Regions from separate parts of the Bartonella sp. B17 genome, predicted to be linked through region 1. Evidence: predicted binding sites of a transcription regulator. Region 1 holds the regulator's gene; the other holds the start of a gene.
The links. The regulator HrcA, encoded in region 1, represses chaperone genes, less so after heat shock. The targets are predictions, from matches to a motif close to GTTAGCACTCNCNNNNNGNGAGTGCTAAC.
Positions count from the first base shown of each region.

Region 2: the regulator HrcA is predicted to act here: its motif matches at 1,582-1,610, upstream of groES (co-chaperone GroES).

Region 1 is NZ_CP200032.1:272,133-275,892, forward strand. It holds gene V4B18_RS01275 (2'-5' RNA ligase family protein) at 1-364, shown strand, start outside; gene grpE (nucleotide exchange factor GrpE) at 474-1,133, opposite strand; gene hrcA (heat-inducible transcriptional repressor HrcA) at 1,220-2,290, opposite strand; gene rdgB (RdgB/HAM1 family non-canonical purine NTP pyrophosphatase) at 2,605-3,249, shown strand; gene hemW (radical SAM family heme chaperone HemW) at 3,249-3,760, shown strand, end outside.
Region 2 is NZ_CP200032.1:641,195-644,954, forward strand. It holds gene V4B18_RS02935 (alpha-D-glucose phosphate-specific phosphoglucomutase) at 1-19, shown strand, start outside; gene fumC (class II fumarate hydratase) at 38-1,426, opposite strand; gene groES (co-chaperone GroES) at 1,659-1,955, shown strand; gene groL (chaperonin GroEL) at 2,016-3,659, shown strand.

The DNA of each region.
Region 1 (3,760 bases):
TTTTCACATCACTTTGTATTTTTTTGGTGAAGTTAAATGCTCCGTAGTAGACGAGATCATTTATGCCTTTAACACAATAAAACTTTCTCCTTTTAAACTACAAACTCTTAATCTTTTACACGAACAAATACAATGTATTCGAAAACATCTAAAATTACCTCCTGATAAAAGAAAATTCACTCCGCACATCACCATTGCACAATTTCTCGACGCTAAACCTGAAGATATTTCTTCATATGTGTCTTCTCGACGTGATTTTGTACTTCCTCCCTTTGAGATTGATCATTTTGTTTTATTCTCATCTCCCTCTCTCGATGATAATGTTCCTTATATTGAGAGAGGAAGCTGGACACTCCAAGCATAAAAGAGTGTTAAAAACACCTTAAAAACTTTCTCTGATGAAATATTCTAAAATGTGAAGTTGCACATAATGTTGCAACTTCGCGCAGAAATTATTGTTAATGGTATATTATTTATGCTGGATCAGACTCAATAGAAGCTTCTTTCGCTCCTCCTTTTGCCACGCCAACTATCGCTGGACGTAAGACACGCTCACCAATAATATAACCTGCCTGAACCACTTGCTGAACAGTGTTATCTGGAACATCAGCATTGGGAATTTCGAACATAGCTTGATGAAAGTGAGGATCAAACTTTTGCCCTTCTGGATGAATTTTCTTCACTCCATGACGCTCTAACGCTGCCATCATTGCACGCTCAGTCATTTCAACTCCCTCAGCTAAGGTTTTCAGACCAGCGTCATTTTCCCGCGCACCTTCAGGAATAGCCTCCAAGGCACGGTTAAGATTATCAGAAACAGATAGCATATCGCGTGCAAAATTCGCAATTGAATAAGCTTTCGCATCAGCTACATCACGCGTAGTACGACGCCGAAGATTTTCCATCTCTGCAGCAAGACGCAAAAGCTGATCTTTCAATTCCTTATTTTCATCCTGCAAAGCAGCTAAGGGATCAGAAAGCTCATTTTCTTCTCCTGCATCTGTACACGCTTTTTCTTCATGCATTTTCAAAAATTCATCAGCAGCTTGTTTGAGTTTATTGTGGTCAGCCGGATTTTTTAAATCGCAATTTTCAAATGAAGCGTTAGTAAATTTGTTTTTTTCATCAGACATAAAAATTCCATTCCTTCATAAGATTTATTATCCTCGATATTGAAATTTTATAGACAAAAATCAAGGGATATTTGTATTTACGTGTTCTAGCGTAACAACTGCGACACTAGTTGAGCCGTATAATCGACCATAGGCACGATTCTTGCATAATTGAGCCGTGTTGGTCCAATAACCCCCAAAGCACCAATGACCCTTTGTTGTGAATCACAGTAAGGCGCTACAACTAAAGAAGAGCCAGAAAGCGAAAATAATTTATTCTCTGAACCAATAAAGATACGAACTCCTGAACCTTCATCAGTTAAATCGAGTAATTGCGCCATACTTTCACGTGTCTCAAGATCATCAAACAGGTGTCGTAACCGCTCTAAATCTTCTTTTGCTTTTACATCTTCAAGCAAATTACTCCGCCCGCGAACAATAAGATGTATTTTATGATCAGAATCTTCTCCTCCCCAAAGAGCTAACCCAGTTTCAACAAGATGATGAGATAAATCATCAAGTGCAGCTCGTGTTTCTAAACATAAGCGGGCAATTTCTCCTTTAGCTTCCCGCAACGTACGACCTTGAATATGAGCATTAAGAAAATTGGTTGCCTCTGTTAATTGTGCATGGGTAACACCTTCTGGTAATTGAACAATACGGTTTTCAACTTCACCTCGTTGAGTTACTAAAACTGCAAGAGCGTGTTCTCCATCAAGACGCACAAATTCAATGTGCTTTAATGTTCCTTCATGTTTTGTCGATAAAACTAATCCTGCCCCACGTGAAAGATCTGAAAGAACTTGACTAGCTTGAATGAGAAAATGTTCAACTGACTTTGTATGCCCTGCTTCCTTAACTTGATTTTCAATGCTTTCGCGCTCCTCTGTTGGCAAATCACCCGCTTCCATAAATGTATCAACAAAAAATCGTAAACCTGATTGTGTCGGCATTCGCCCCGCAGATACATGAGGTGCATAAATCAATCCAAGATGCTCAAGATCACTCATCACGTTACGAATCGTTGCAGGTGATAATGTTTGTTGTAAAAGCCGAGAAAGATTTCGTGATCCAACAGGTTCACCATCATTAAGATAAGCTTCAACAATATGGCGAAAAATATCACGCGAACGTTGATCAAGATATTTTAATTCATCATCAATGGGTTTATACTTCATCACAATTGTTTCACTACTTTAAAAATACTTTCTTCTTATATAATTTTTGTTAAAGTCTGGTCAAATAGTCTAAAACAGTGCAAAATATATAGCATATTTATCACCTAAAATGCCATTATCAGAAAGAAAAGTACCTCCATGCATCTCTCCAATTATGATTTTCATCAAATTTAAGAGATCTTCTTTGAACTCAATAGCAGCAAACATGCAAAAAATCGTATTTCATGAAACCTGTTAATATCCATATCATATGGTCATGTTAGTTTTAAACACAGAAAATAACTACTTCCCCTTTAATTTTTGGAGAAATCTATATGAGAAGCATAACAATCAAAAAACTCGTTATTGCCACACATAACGATGATAAATTGCGTGAAATTACCACACTGATCGCTCCTTTTGGTTTAACAACACAATCAGCAAAGGAACTTGATTTACCTGAACCAGAAGAGACAGGAACAACATTTGAAGAAAATGCCTATATCAAAGCCTTTGCAGCTGCAAAAAATACAGGGCTTCCGGCTTTATCTGATGATTCCGGCATAGAAGTAGATGCATTAGGCGGAGCACCTGGTGTTTATACAGCTAATTGGGCTCTTCAACCAGACGGCACACGTAATTTTTCAAAAGCTATGCAAAAAATAGAAGAAAAACTCCAAAGAGCCAAAGCGCACGAAAAAAGTCAACGAAAATGCCGATTTATATCAGTCATCTGTATTGCATGGCCAGATGGCTATGCAGACTATTTTCGTGGCAGTGTTGAGGGTACATTCATTTGGCCTCCACGCGGAGATAAAGGTTTTGGCTTTGATCCAATTTTTTTACCTGATGAATATGAAAATACCTTTGGTGAAATGTCAACGGAACAAAAGCATGGTTGGAAACTCGATGATAAAACACCCCTTTCGCATCGCGCACGCGCTTTTAAACTTTTGGCAGAAAGTCTTTTGGCACTCTGATGAATAAATCCTTCGGAATTTACATTCATTGGCCCTTTTGTGCTGCAAAATGCCCCTATTGTGACTTTAACTCACATGTTCGCGTAAATGGAGTTGATCAACCACGTTTTGTAACCGCCTTTGAACGCGAAATGGAAACACAATATTGTAGAATAGGTCCACGTCATGTTACGAGTATTTTTATCGGTGGGGGAACTCCCTCTCTCATGACGCCTCAGACAGTTTATGCCTTGCTGCAAGCTATTGCAAAAAAATGGACGGTCGATGATAAAGTTGAAATCACACTAGAAGCCAACCCATCCAGTGTAGAAGCAGAGCGCTTTCGCGGATACCGCACGGCAGGTGTTAATCGCTTATCCTTAGGCGTACAAGCACTCAATGACAAAGCACTACGAAAACTTGGTCGCCTCCATGATGTAAAGCAAGCTCTTTACGCTATTTCTTTAGCAAGAGAAATTTTTCCACGCCTGTCTTTTGATTTAATTTATGCCCGTCCTGAGCAAACACTAGA
Region 2 (3,760 bases), 370 kb from region 1:
ACCCGATGTTATCACGTGAACAATTTGTCTCAAGTTGTTATTGTGGGTGAATCATTTTTTTGGGATCAACTAGCCGATCATAATCTTCTCCAGAAACGCCAGCTTTGATAGCTTCAGCGCGCAAAGTTGTATCATTTTTATGCGCCGCTTTGGCAATTTTAGCAGCTTTTTCATAGCCAATTTCCGGCGCAAGAGCTGTTATTAACATGAGAGAGCGTTCCATGAGAGAGTGAATATGAACACGATTGGCGCGTAATCCTTGAATGCAATGCATATCAAAAGAACGCATGCAGTCTCCAAGAAGTGTAATCGATTGCAAAACATTATAACCAATCACAGGTTTGTAAACATTAAGTTCGAAATGTCCTTGACTTGCAGCAAAGGTTACACTGGTATGATTGCCGAAGACTTGGCATGCCACCATCGTCATTGCTTCACATTGTGTTGGATTGACTTTCCCAGGCATGATGGAAGATCCTGGTTCATTTTCTGGGAGGCTTAATTCACCCAAACCTGAGCGTGGGCCTGATCCCAAAAACCGAATGTCATTGGCAATTTTAAAAATGTCAGCTGCTAGTGCATTCAAACTCCCATGAAAATGGGCAAGTGCTCCATGGTGCGCAAGTGCTTCAAATTTATTGTTGGCGGTTTTAAAATTTACTCCTGTCAGTGTGCTGATGCTTTCAGCAAATGCAACGTCAAAACCTTTTGGAGCATTAAGCCCTGTTCCAACGGCTGTGCCGCCTTGAGCAAGCATCTGGACGTCGCTGAGAGCTGTTTCAATGCGTTGGCGGTTACCTTGTAATGCAGCTCGATAGCCTGAAAATTCTTGTCCCAAAGTGAGCGGTGTTGCATCTTGGGTATGCGTACGCCCAATTTTGATGATATCGGCAAATTCTTCTTCTTTTTTTTCTAAAGTAGTAATAAGGGCATCAAGGATAGGAAATAAGTGTTGGCGTGTTTGTAGTGTGGTTGCAATGTGAAGTGCTGTGGGAAAAGAATCATTTGATGATTGGCTCATATTGACGTGATCATTTGGGTGAACGGGAGCTTTACTGCCCAGTTTTCCTCCCAAAAGCACGCTAGCATAGTTAGCGATGACTTCATTCACGTTCATATTGCTTTGTGTGCCAGAACCTGTTTGCCAGACAGAAAGTGGAAAATGCTTATCCAGCGCGCCTGAAAGCACTTCATCAGCGGCAGAAATAATCGCTTTGCCTATGTTTTGCGGGAGCTTTCCTTTTTCCATATTCACAAGGGCTGCAGCTTTTTTGATGAGGCCTAAGGCATGAATTACGGTAAGAGGCTGTTTTTCTATACCAATATTAAAATTATGAAGAGAGCGTTCAGTTTGTGCCCCCCAGTAACGATCCTGACGAACCGAAATCGTTCCAAAGCTATCAGTTTCCTGACGTGTTTCAACCATGATAAAATCCTTTTTTGTTCATTGGTTCTAAAGCAGTAAATAACGTAAAATAGAAAAGGGAAGCAAGAGTTCGCAGTTGTTTAAGATAAATATAAGATAAATATTTGTAGCAAATCCTTGACATCGTAAAGTGGTGATTTTATATTCCAATTATTGTTAGCACTCAAACTCTAAGAGTGCTAACGGAGACTTAAGATTAATTCAATTATGTTAAGTTTTAAGGATTTTGAACATGGCTAATATACAATTCCGCCCACTTCACGACCGTGTCGTTGTCCGCCGGGTTGAATCTGAAAATAAAACCGCTGGTGGGATTATCATTCCTGATACAGCGAAGGAAAAACCTCAAGAAGGTGAAGTTATTGCTATTGGTAATGGCGCTCTAGATGATAATGGAAATCGTGTACCTTTGGAAGTTAAAGCAGGAGATCGTATCCTGTTTGGCAAGTGGTCTGGAACTGAAGTGAAGATTAATGGTGAAGACCTCTTAATCATGAAAGAATCTGATATTATGGGAATTCTGGGCTAATCCAGTTTCTTAATTTTTTGTATTTTGTACTATTTTGATACAACTCCAAGGAGAAATTAGATGGCTGCTAAAGAAGTCAAATTTGGCCGTGAAGCGCGTGAGCGTTTGGTGCGCGGTGTTGATATCCTTGCTAACGCTGTTAAAGTAACGCTCGGCCCTAAAGGTCGCAATGTGGTGATTGATAAATCATTTGGTGCGCCTCGCATCACAAAAGATGGTGTGTCGGTTGCAAAAGAAATTGAACTAGAGGATAAGTTCGAAAATATGGGTGCGCAAATGTTGCGCGAAGTTGCTTCCAAAACCAATGATATTGCTGGTGATGGTACAACAACTGCAACTGTTCTAGGACAAGCTATCGTGCAAGAGGGTGTAAAAGCCGTTGCTGCTGGTATGAACCCAATGGATCTTAAACGTGGGATTGATGCTGCTGTTGATGAAGTGGTAAAAAATCTTTTCAAAAAAGCTAAAAAGATTCAAACTTCAGAAGAAATTGCACAAGTGGGAACCATTTCTGCTAATGGTGCAGAAGAAATTGGTCAAATGATTGCTAGTGCTATGGATAAAGTTGGCAATGAAGGCGTCATTACCGTAGAAGAAGCAAAAACGGCTGAAACTGAATTGGAAGTCGTTGAAGGGATGCAATTCGACCGTGGATATCTTTCTCCTTACTTCGTCACGAATGCTGAAAAAATGGTCGCTGACCTCGATGATCCTTACATTCTTATTCACGAAAAGAAATTATCTAATTTGCAATCTCTTCTCCCAGTGCTTGAAGCTGTTGTTCAATCTGGCAAGCCACTTCTTATTATCGCTGAAGATGTGGAAGGTGAAGCTTTGGCAACGTTGGTTGTTAACAAGTTGCGTGGTGGTTTGAAAATTGCTGCTGTGAAAGCTCCAGGATTTGGTGATCGCCGTAAGGCAATGCTTGAAGATATTGCAATCTTAACATCAGGTCAGGTTATTTCTGAAGATGTTGGTATCAAATTGGAAAATGTCACTTTGGATATGCTTGGTCGTGCAAAGAAAGTGAATATTTCTAAAGAAAATACAACGATTATTGATGGTGCTGGACGCAAAGCTGAAATTGATGCTCGCGTAAACCAGATCAAGGCTCAAATCGAAGAAACAACTTCTGACTATGACCGTGAAAAATTGCAAGAAAGACTTGCTAAACTCGCTGGTGGTGTTGCCGTTATCCGCGTTGGTGGTGCAACAGAAGTTGAAGTGAAGGAAAAGAAAGATCGTGTTGATGACGCCTTGAATGCAACACGTGCTGCTGTAGAAGAAGGTATCGTTGCTGGTGGTGGAACGGCCTTGTTACGTGCTGCAAATGCGTTAACTGTTAAAGGAAGCAATCCTGATCAAGAAGCTGGTATCAATATTGTACGTCGTGCTCTACAGGCACCAGCACGTCAGATTGCAACTAATGCAGGTGAAGAAGCTGCTATTATTGTTGGAAAAGTGCTTGAAAATAATTCAGACACATTTGGTTACAACACTGCAACAGGTCAATTTGGTGATTTGATTGCTTTGGGAATTGTTGATCCAGTGAAGGTTGTGCGTTCTGCTCTTCAGAATGCGGCTTCAATTGCTAGCCTTCTTATCACAACAGAAGCTATGGTCGCTGAAGTTCCAAAGAAAGACGCTCCAATGCCTCCAATGCCTGGTGGTGGAATGGGTGGAATGGGTGGAATGGATTTCTAAGCCCTTTAGTATAACAGTTAAAGGAAACGGGTCAATTGACCCGTTTTTTTTTTATAAAGTTTTTTCTTTTTGTAGAATTTGCATCATGCCGTATAAAATGT